2 regions of the Aquipuribacter nitratireducens genome follow, and region 1 is predicted to be linked to the other one. Evidence: predicted binding sites of a transcription regulator. Region 1 holds the regulator's gene; the other holds the start of a gene.
What was found. Region 1 encodes Rex, which represses fermentation and respiration genes when NADH is low (regulators of the CRP and FNR family bind a similar motif). Its sites were predicted from a motif close to CTTGTGAANNNNTTCACAAG; they were not measured.
Positions count from the first base shown of each region.

Region 1 (4,781 bases):
CCACCCGCTGCCGGACCGAGCTCGGCTTCGTGCCGGCCCGGACCACCCGGCAGGCCTTCGAGGACTTCTGCGCCTCCCACCGCCTGCGCGGTGTCCGCCCGGCCGTCGACCTCGTCGCCGAGGAGCTCCGCAGCGCCGTCGTCGACACCGTCGCCTCCCTCGAGCGGGCGTCCCGGTGAGCGGCACCGGCCGGTCCGGCCTCGACCAGGCCGCCGGCCGCGCGGCCGCCGAACGGGCACGACGACGACGGGCCGGCACACCGCTGCTCGACGCGCCGGCGGCCGACGCGCTCGACGAGGCCGTCACCCGCCACGGCGAGGCCGCGGGCCTCGAGGTCGTCGAGCGGCTGGCGGAGGGCCCGCCGCCCCGCCTGCGGGTCGTCCCGGACCTGCCGGCCACGGAGCCCGTCGCGACTGCACCCGCGCCGGAGGGGACGACCGCGCGCGAGGTGACGAGCGACGGCGGCCACCTCGCCGAGCTCCTCGTCGACGCCGTCGAGCTCGTGCGCCGCCGGCTGGAGGGCGACTACGCCGTCGACGAGTTCGGCTTCGACCCCGAGCTCACCGAGCGGGTGCTGCTCGCGGTGCTGCGCCCGGTCTACCGGCACTGGTTCCGGGTGGAGCTGCGCGGTCAGGAGAACATCCCCGCGGACCGGGGCGCCCTCCTCGTCGGCAACCACAGCGGGACGCTGGCGTGGGACGCCCTCATGACGCAGGTCGCGGTCCACGACGCGACCGACGGGCGCTTCCTCCGGCTCCTCGGGGCGGACCTCGTCTTCGCGACACCGCTCGTCGGTGACGTGGCCCGGCGGATGGGCGCCACCCTCGCCACGACGAGCGACGCCGAACGGCTCCTCACCGCCGGCGAGCTCGTGGGCGTGTGGCCCGAGGGGTTCAAGGGGATCGGCAAGCACTACCGCGACCGGTACCGGCTCCAGCGCTTCGGCCGCGGGGGGTTCGTCTCCGCCGCCATCCGCACGCAGGTGCCGATCGTGCCGGTCAGCATCGTGGGGGCGGAGGAGATCCACCCGATGCTCGCCGACGTGCGCCCGCTCGCCCGCCTGTTCGGCGCCCCGTTCTGGCCGGTGACGCCGACCTGGCCGTGGCTCGGTCCGCTCGGTCTCGTCCCGCTGCCGAGCAAGTGGCTCATCGAGCTCGGGGAGCCCGTCCCGACCGACACCCTCGACCCGGCCGCCGCCGACGACCCGATGGTGGTCTTCGAGATCACCGACCGGGTGCGCGAGGTCATCCAGCAGACCCTCTACGCGCTGCTCGTCCAGCGGCGCTCGGTCTTCCTCGGCTGACGGGGGCCCGGAGGTGCTCGACCGGGTCACGGACCGGATCCGCCGGCTGCTGCCGCGGCGCGACGCGGCAGCCGCCGCCGGGGCGCGCGTGCCCGAGGTGCGGCTGGTCGGGCGCCGGGGCTGCCACCTGTGCGACGAGGCGCGCCCCGTCGTGGCCCGCGAGTGCGCGCGCGTCGGCGCGCGGCTGCAGGAGGCGTCGGTCGACGACGACCCCCGGCTGCACGCCGCCTACTGGGACCGCATCCCGGTCGTCGAGGTCGACGGCAGGGTCGTCGAGCAGCTGCGCGTCGACGCCGAGCGCCTCCGGCGGGTGCTCGCCGCTGCCGCCCGGGGCGAGGGACCCGCCGAGCGCCTCACGTGGTGAGCCCCGCGGCCGATCACCACCTCGTGGCCGCTACCACACCCCGCCGCGCCGGTGCCGCAGGAGGGTCGCGCGACTTTGTGCCTGTCGTCACAAGCACGTACGATCGAGCCAGTCCACGAGGAGGTCATGTGCCGCTGAAGCGTCTGCGCCTGCCCCGGGCCGACGCCCGCGGGCGCAGGGGTCCGGCGGCCCGTACGACGTCGTCCGCCGCCGTGGGTGCCGCCGAGTGGGAGGCGACCGCCTCGCCCGCCGCGCCGGCGGTCGACGGGGTGCCGGAGGCGACCGTCCAGCGCCTGCCCACTTACCTGCAGGCGCTCCACGCCCTCGCCTCCGCCGGCGTCACCACGGTGTCGAGCTCCGAGCTCGCCGAGAGCGTCCACGTGTCCGCGGCCATGCTCCGCAAGGACCTGTCCCACCTCGGCACGTACGGCACCCGCGGGGTCGGGTACGACGTCGCGACCCTCGTCCACGAGATGTCCGCCGTCCTCGGGCTCGAGCACGACTGGCCCGTCGCCATCGTCGGCGTCGGCAACCTCGGGCGCGCCCTCGCGCACTACGGCGGCTTCTCCAGCCGCGGCCTCAGCATCGCCGCCCTCTTCGACGCCGACCCCTCGGTGGTCGGCACCGAGGTCAACGGCCACACGGTCCACCACGTCGACGAGGTGCCTGCGCTCGTCGCGCGCCGCGGCGTCCGGATCGCCGTCGTCGCGACCCCCGCCGCCGCGGCCCAGCCGACGTGCGACGCGCTCGTCGCCGCCGGCGTGACGAGCATCCTCACCTTCGCGGGCGCCACCGTGCGCGTCCCGGCGGGGGTGACGGTGCGCGCGGTCGACCTGTCGAGCGAGCTGCAGATCCTCGGCTTCCACGAGCAGCGCAAGCGCAGCGCCCTCCTCGGGGAGCTGCCCGCGGTCGCCCGGGTCGTGCCCGCCCCCGAGCCCGCGGTCCGCGGCAGCGAGGGGCCGGCGGCCGGAGCGGGGGCCGGCCGGTGACCCTCCTCGTCGTCGGGGCCAGCCACCGCACGGCCCCCCTGCCGCAGCTCGAGCGGCTCGCCGCCGCCACGTCGGACGCCGACGCGGTCGCCCGCGCCGTCCTCTCCCAGCCGTACGTCAACGAGGCGATGGTCCTCGCGACGTGCAACCGGGTCGAGGTGTTCGTCGACGTCGACCGGTTCCACAGCGGTGTCGCCGCGGTCTCGGCCGCCCTGTCCCACGGCAGCGGCGTCGCCGTCGCCGACATCGTCGAGCACATGTACGCCCACTACGACCAGGCGGCCGTCGAGCACACCTTCCGCGTGGTCGCGGGCCTGGACTCCATGGCCATCGGCGAGGCGCAGGTCCTCGGCCAGGTCCGTAGCGCCTACGCCCACTCCCGGGCCGCCGGTCACGCCGGGGGTCGTCTCGCCGCGGTCGTCGAGCGCGCCCTGCGCGTCGGTCGGCGCGCCCGCGCGGAGAGCGGGCTCGAGCGGCTCGGCAACCGGATGGTGAGCGAGGCGCTCGCGCGGGCGGAGCAGGTGGTCGGCGACCTCGCCCGCGCCCGGGTGGCGGTCGTCGGCGCCGGCGGCATGGCCGGGCTCGTCGTCGCGACACTCGCCCGCTCGGGCGTCGGCACGGGGGACGTCACGGTCCTCAACCGCACCCCCGGACCGGCCGCGCGCCTCGCCGCCACCGTCGCCGGCCGCACCGCCGCGCTCGGCGACCTGCCCGCCGTGCTCGACGAGGTCGACGTCCTCGTGTCGTGCACGGGGTCGGTCGGGCACGTCGTCCACGCCGCGGACGTCCGCGCCGCCGTGGCGCGCCGCGGCGGCCGCCCGCTCGTCCTCGTCGACCTCGCCCTGCCGCGCGACGTCGAGCCCCTCGGGGACCTCGACCCGACGGCCGTCCACCTCGTCGACCTCGAGGAGCTCGCGGGCCTGCTCGCGGGGACAGGGCCCGACGCCGTCCGCGCCGACGGCGAGGTGGCCCGCGCCCACGCCGTCGTGGCGGAGGAGGTAGAGCTGTGGCGCGCCGAGGCGCACGCGGCGAGGGTGACGCCGACCGTCGTCGCGCTGCGCTCGCAGGCCGACGCCGTCGTCGAGGCGGAGCTCGACCGGCTCCGCGGCCGGCTCGGTGCCCTCGACCCCGCCGTCGCGGCGGAGGTGGAGCGGACGGTGCGCCGCGTCGTCGACAAGGTCCTCCACACCCCCACCGTCCGCATCAAGGAGCTCGCCGCGCAGCCGGACGGCTCCGTGTACGCCGAGGCGCTGCAGACCCTCTTCGGCCTGACGGTCGGCGACAGCCTCGACCCCGTCTCGGTCGTCGGCGAGCACGGCGACGACCCCGCGGCCGGCCTCGGCCGCCCCGCCCCGGGGGGGCGGCCGTGATCCGCGTCGGCACCCGGGCGAGCGCGCTCGCCCGCACCCAGTCCGGTCTCGTCGCCGCGGCGCTCACGGCGGCGACCGGCGAGGCGACGGAGCTCGTCGAGATCAGCACCGCGGGCGACACCGACCCCGCGCCGCTGCGCGAGCTGGCCCGCCGCGCCAGCGGGGTCGGGGTGTTCGTGTCGGCCTTGCGCGAGGCCCTGCTCGACGGCCGCGTCGACGTCGCCGTCCACTCCCTCAAGGACCTGCCGACGGCGCCCGCGCCGGGGATCGTCCTCGCCGCCGTCCCGGAGCGAGAGGACCCGCGCGACGTCCTCGTCACCCGCCCGGGCCTCGGCGGGCTCGCCGACCTGCCCGACGGGGCGCGCGTCGGCACCGGCTCCCCCCGCCGCGCCGCACTGCTGCGCGAGGTCTGCCGCCGCGACGGCCGGCACGTCGAGGTCGTCGACGTGCGCGGCAACGTCGACACCCGCCTCGCCCGGGTCCACGCGGACCTGGACGCCGTGATCCTCGCCCACGCCGGCCTGCGCCGCCTCGGCCGCGGCGACGAGGTGAGCGAGGTCCTCGACCCCGCGGTCGTCGTCCCGGCTCCCGGTCAGGGTGCCCTGGCGGTCGAGACCCGGGCCGACGACCCGCTCGCCGACCGGGTCCGCGCGGCGCTCGACCACCCGCCCACCCGGGCCGCGGTCACGGCGGAGCGCCGCCTCCTCGCCGTCCTCGACACCGGCTGCTCCGCGCCGGTCGGCGCGTGGGCACGG
Region 1 is NZ_JBBEOG010000006.1:33,376-38,156, reverse strand. Features, by position in the region: gene WAB14_RS12315 (NAD-dependent epimerase/dehydratase family protein) at 1-179, shown strand, start outside; gene WAB14_RS12310 (lysophospholipid acyltransferase family protein) at 176-1,303, shown strand; gene WAB14_RS12305 (glutaredoxin family protein) at 1,317-1,667, shown strand; gene WAB14_RS12300 (redox-sensing transcriptional repressor Rex) at 1,880-2,656, shown strand; gene WAB14_RS12295 (glutamyl-tRNA reductase) at 2,653-4,026, shown strand; gene hemC (hydroxymethylbilane synthase) at 4,023-4,781, shown strand, end outside.

Region 2 (4,781 bases), on a different contig from region 1:
GCCGGGCGCGGCCGCATCACCCGCGAGGGGAGCGTCGTCCCGGCGCCACGCTGACCCGCGGCGTCCGGCTCCCGGACGTCGCGGCCCGCGGGGCCGAGACCCGGCTCAGCCGCCGAGGGCGTCGCGCATCGGCACGAGCTTCGCCGTCGACTCCGCGAGCTCCGCGGCGGGGTCGGAGCCGTCGACGATCCCGCAGCCCGCGAACAGCCGGACCTCGGTCGCGTCGTCGCCCAGCTGTCCGCACCGCAGCGCGATGCCCCATTCGCCGTCACCGTCGGCGTCGAGCCAGCCGACCGGTCCGGCGTAGCGGCCCCGGTCCATGCCCTCGAGGTCGGCGATGAGTCCCGCCGCGGCCCCCGTCGGGGTGCCGCACACCGCTGCCGACGGGTGGAGCGCAGCCGCGAGCCGCAGGCTCGACACCCCGTCGCGGAGCACGCCCGTCACGTCGGTCGCGAGGTGCATGACGTTGGCGAGGTGGAGGACGAACGGGGACTCCGGCACGTTCGTCCCCGCGCAGAACGGCTCGAGCGCCTCCACGACGGAGCGGACGGCGTACTCGTGCTCGCCGAGGTCCTTGCTCGAACGGGCGAGCGACGCCGCCAGAGCGAGGTCGTGCTCGTCGTCGCCGGTGCGGCGGATGGTGCCCGCGAGCACACGGGAGGCGACGAGGCGGACATGGGTCCGCACGAGCATCTCCGGCGTCGCGCCCACGAGGCCGTCGACGTGGAAGGTCCACGTCGCCGGGTACGCGGCGGCGAGCCGCTGCAGGACCGAGCGGACGTCGAGCGGGGCCGAGGCCCGGGCCAGCAGGTCGCGGGCGAGGACGACCTTGTCGACGTCACCGCGGCCGATGCGGGCGACGGCGGCCGCGACGAGCAGCTCCCACTCGGTGCTCGTCACGGACCCGTCGGCGAACGTGACGTCCCGTGGTGGCTCCGGCCGCCCGTGGGGGGCGGGGGCCTCCACCGGTCCCGGCAGCTCGGCGGCCGCCCGGGCCCCCGGCGCCTGGACCGTCGTGCGGGTGAGCCACCAGCGGCCGTCGCGGTGGCCGACGACGGTCTCCGGGACCTCCAGCACGCTCTCGCTGGCCGAGGCGTCGGCGAAGGCGAAGGAGCCGAACGCGACCGGTCCGGTGCCCCGCAGCCGGACCTCGTCGCGCACCACGGACCCGCCGAGCAGCTCCCGCCACCGGCGTTCGGCGTCGGCGAACCGGTCGGGTCCGCTCGTGCGGATCCGGGCGGCCCGGCCCCACCCCACGAGGCCCTCACCGCGCCGCACCCAGGCGAGCGGCTCGGCGTCGCCGGGGGGGAGCAGGTCGAGCAGCGGTCCCGGGTCGTCGAGCCCGACGGTGCGGGAGACGAGCCGGCCGGCCGGCCGCGGCGTGGTCGCCGGGCGCTCCGCGGGCTGCGCGGGGGAGGACAGGGGGGTCGACATGGCAGCACCAGGGTAGGTCGGCCGCCGGGCGCTCCGCCCACCGCGGCCACCTACCCTGGCGCTGTGACCTCCGGCACGAGGGCCGACCTCGACAAGCGGCCCGTCGACGTCTCCACGATGTTCGACGGCGTCGCCGAGCGCTACGACCTCATGAACACCGTCCTCGCCCTCGGGTCCGACCGGCGGTGGCGCCGACTCGTGACGCGGCTGCTCGACCTGCAGCGCGGGGAACGGGTCCTCGACCTCGCCGCCGGCACGGGCACCTCGACCGAGCCCTTCGCCGCCCTCGGCGCCCGAGCCGTCGCGTGCGACTTCTCCCTCGGCATGCTCCACGTCGGGCGGCGCCGCCGCCCCGACCTGTCGTTCCTCGCGGGGGACGCGACCCGGCTGCCCTTCGCCGACGCGACGTTCGACGCGGTCACGATCTCCTTCGGTCTGCGCAACGTCGTCGACCCCGACGCCGGCCTGCGGGAGATGCTGCGGGTCACCCGGCCCGGCGGCCGCCTCGTCGTCTGCGAGTTCTCCCACCCCACGTGGGCGCCGTTCCGCCACGTGTACGACCGGTACCTGCTGAGCGTGCTGCCGGCCGTGGCGCGGCGCGCCGCCTCGAACCCGGAGGCGTACGACTACCTCGCGGAGTCCATCCAGGCGTGGCCGGACCAGCCCGCCCTCGCGGCGCGGCTGCGCGCGGCGGGCTGGGGCGAGGTGTCGTGGCAGGACGCGAGCGGCGGCATCGTCGCGCTGCACCGGGCGGTCCGGCCGCCGACCTGAGCGCCGCGAGTGGGACGTCCGCGCCGCGTGTGGGACGTCCTCGACGCGTGTGGGACGTCCTCGGGCGACTGCGAGGCCGCGACGTCCCGGTCACCGGCGAAACGTCCCACTCGCGGGCGGGACGTCCCAGTCGCCGGCGAACGGGCACGCCCACCTGGCGCGCGCGACGGCCGCCGCGCCGACGTACCCTGGGCCCAACCTTGTGAAGCGGCGCACAAGACCCGCGCCACCCCTGTGGAGGACCCTCGATGACCAGCGGACCCGATCCGATCCCCACCGAGGCCGACGTCGTCGTCGTCGGGGCAGGCCCCGCGGGCTCGACCGCCGCCGCGTACCTCGCCCGCGCCGGGCTCGACGTCGTCCTGCTGGAGAAGACCGCCTTCCCCCGCGAGAAGGTGTGCGGTGACGGTCTCACCCCGCGCGGGGTGAAGGAGCTCGTCGCGCTCGGCGTCCCCCACCGCGAGGAGGACGGCTGGATCCGCAACAAGGGGCTGCGCATCATCGGCGGCGGGCAGCGGCTCCAGCTGACGTGGCCCGAGCTCACCGGGGTGCCGAGCTACGGGCTCGTCCGCCCGCGCGCCGACCTCGACGAGGTCCTCGCCCGCACCGCCGAGCGGTCGGGGACCCACCTGTTCGAGCAGACCGGCGTCACCGGTCCCGTCCTCGACGCGACGGGCCGCATCACCGGGGTGACGTGGGCCCGCTACGACGAGCGCGGCCGGCGCACCGGGGAGACCGGTGAGGTGAGCGCCCGCGTCGTCGTCGCCGCCGACGGCAACTCGAGCCGGCTCAGCCTCGCGATGGGCCTGGAGAAGCGCGAGGACCGCCCGCTCGGCGTCGCCGTCCGCACGTACTTCACGAGCCCCCGCACCGACGACGACTACCTCGAGAGCTGGCTGGAGCTGTGGGACGGCCCGCCCGGGCAGAGCACGCTGCTGCCGGGCTACGGGTGGGTGTTCGGCGTCGGCGACGGCACGAGCAACGTCGGGCTCGGCATCCTCAGCAGCTCCAGCGCCTTCGGCAAGGTCGACTACAAGGAGCTGCTCCACCGCTGGGTCGCCACGATGCCCGCCGACTGGGGCTTCACGCCGGAGAACCAGGTCGGCCCGGTCCGCGGCGCCGCGCTGCCGATGGGCTTCAACCGCACGCCGCACTACACCCGCGGGCTCGTGCTCGTCGGGGACGCCGGCGGCATGGTCAACCCGTTCAACGGCGAGGGCATCGCCTACGCCATGGCGTCCAGCCGCATCGCCGCAGGCGTCGTCAGCCAGGCCCTCGCCATGCCGGAGCTGCAGCGCGAGCGGGCGCTGCGCTCGTACCCGAAGGCCGTCGAGGCGGAGATGGGCGACTACTACGCGCTCGGCCGGGTGTTCGTGAAGCTCATCGGCAACCCGTGGGTCATGCAGACCGCCACGCGCTACGGGCTGCCCCGCCCGCTCCTCATGCAGTTCGTCCTCAAGCTCCTCGCGAACCTCTACGAGGACCGCGGTGGCAGCGGCGTCGACCGCGTCATCCAGGCGATGGAGCGGCTGTCCCCGGTCGCCTCGCGGATCGCCTGAGCGGTGCGGGCGGTGCGGGGTAACGGTTCGATTTCGTCAGGCGCTTCTGACCTAAACCCGCAGGTAGGCGGCCCGTACCCCGGTCCTGGACCGTTCCGGGTCGCCCCTAGGATGACCGCGACCCTGCACCCGACCCGCGCCGCGGCCGACCGCCGCGACGCAGGCAGGACCGGACGAGGAGCACCCCTGTGAGCCCCTACCTCCCGCTGGTGATCATGCTGGCCATCGGCGCCGGCTTCGCCGCGTTCTCGGTGCTCGCCACCTCGCTCACCGGGCCCGCCCGCTACAACCGCGCGAAGCTCGAGGCCTACGAGTGCGGCATCGAGCCGTCGCCGCAGGCCACGGGCGGTGGCCGGGTGCCCGTGAAGTTCTACCTGATCGCGATGCTCTTCATCGTGTTCGACATCGAGACGGTGTTCCTCATCCCGTGGGCCATCGCCTTCAACCAGCTCGGGCTCTTCGCGCTCGTGCAGGTGCTGCTGTTCGTCGGCGCCATCCTCATCGCCTACGCGTACGTGTGGCGTCGGGGCGGCCTCGAGTGGGACTGACGTCCCGGTGAGCCGCGGGGCAGCAGCAGACCGGACCACCCGACCCTCCGACTGGAGCGACTGACATGGGAATCGAGGAGAAGCTCCCCGCCGGGATCCTCCTGGGGCAGGTCGAACAGCTCGTCGGCCTCGTCCGCAAGGCGTCGGTGTGGCCGGCCACCTTCGGCCTCGCCTGCTGCGCCATCGAGATGATGGCCGTCGGCGGCCCCAAGTACGACATCGCCCGCTTCGGCATGGAGCGGTTCTCCGCGAGCCCGCGACAGGCCGACCTCATGATCGTCGCCGGGCGCGTGAGCCAGAAGATGGCGCCGGTCGTGCGGCAGGTCTACGACCAGATGCCGAACCCGAAGTGGGTCATCGCCATGGGCGTGTGCGCGAGCTCCGGCGGGATGTTCAACAACTACGCGATCGTCCAGGGCGTCGACCACATCGTCCCCGTCGACGTCTACCTCCCCGGCTGCCCGCCGCG
Region 2 is NZ_JBBEOG010000002.1:105,294-110,074, forward strand. Features, by position in the region: gene WAB14_RS03900 (diguanylate cyclase domain-containing protein) at 1-54, shown strand, start outside; gene WAB14_RS03905 (isochorismate synthase) at 106-1,434, opposite strand; gene WAB14_RS03910 (demethylmenaquinone methyltransferase) at 1,498-2,205, shown strand; gene WAB14_RS03915 (geranylgeranyl reductase family protein) at 2,454-3,764, shown strand; gene WAB14_RS03920 (NADH-quinone oxidoreductase subunit A) at 3,953-4,312, shown strand; gene WAB14_RS03925 (NuoB/complex I 20 kDa subunit family protein) at 4,378-4,781, shown strand, end outside.
Region 2: WAB14_RS03915 (geranylgeranyl reductase family protein) is a predicted target of Rex. The motif match lies at 2,405-2,424, and genes of this name have one in related genera.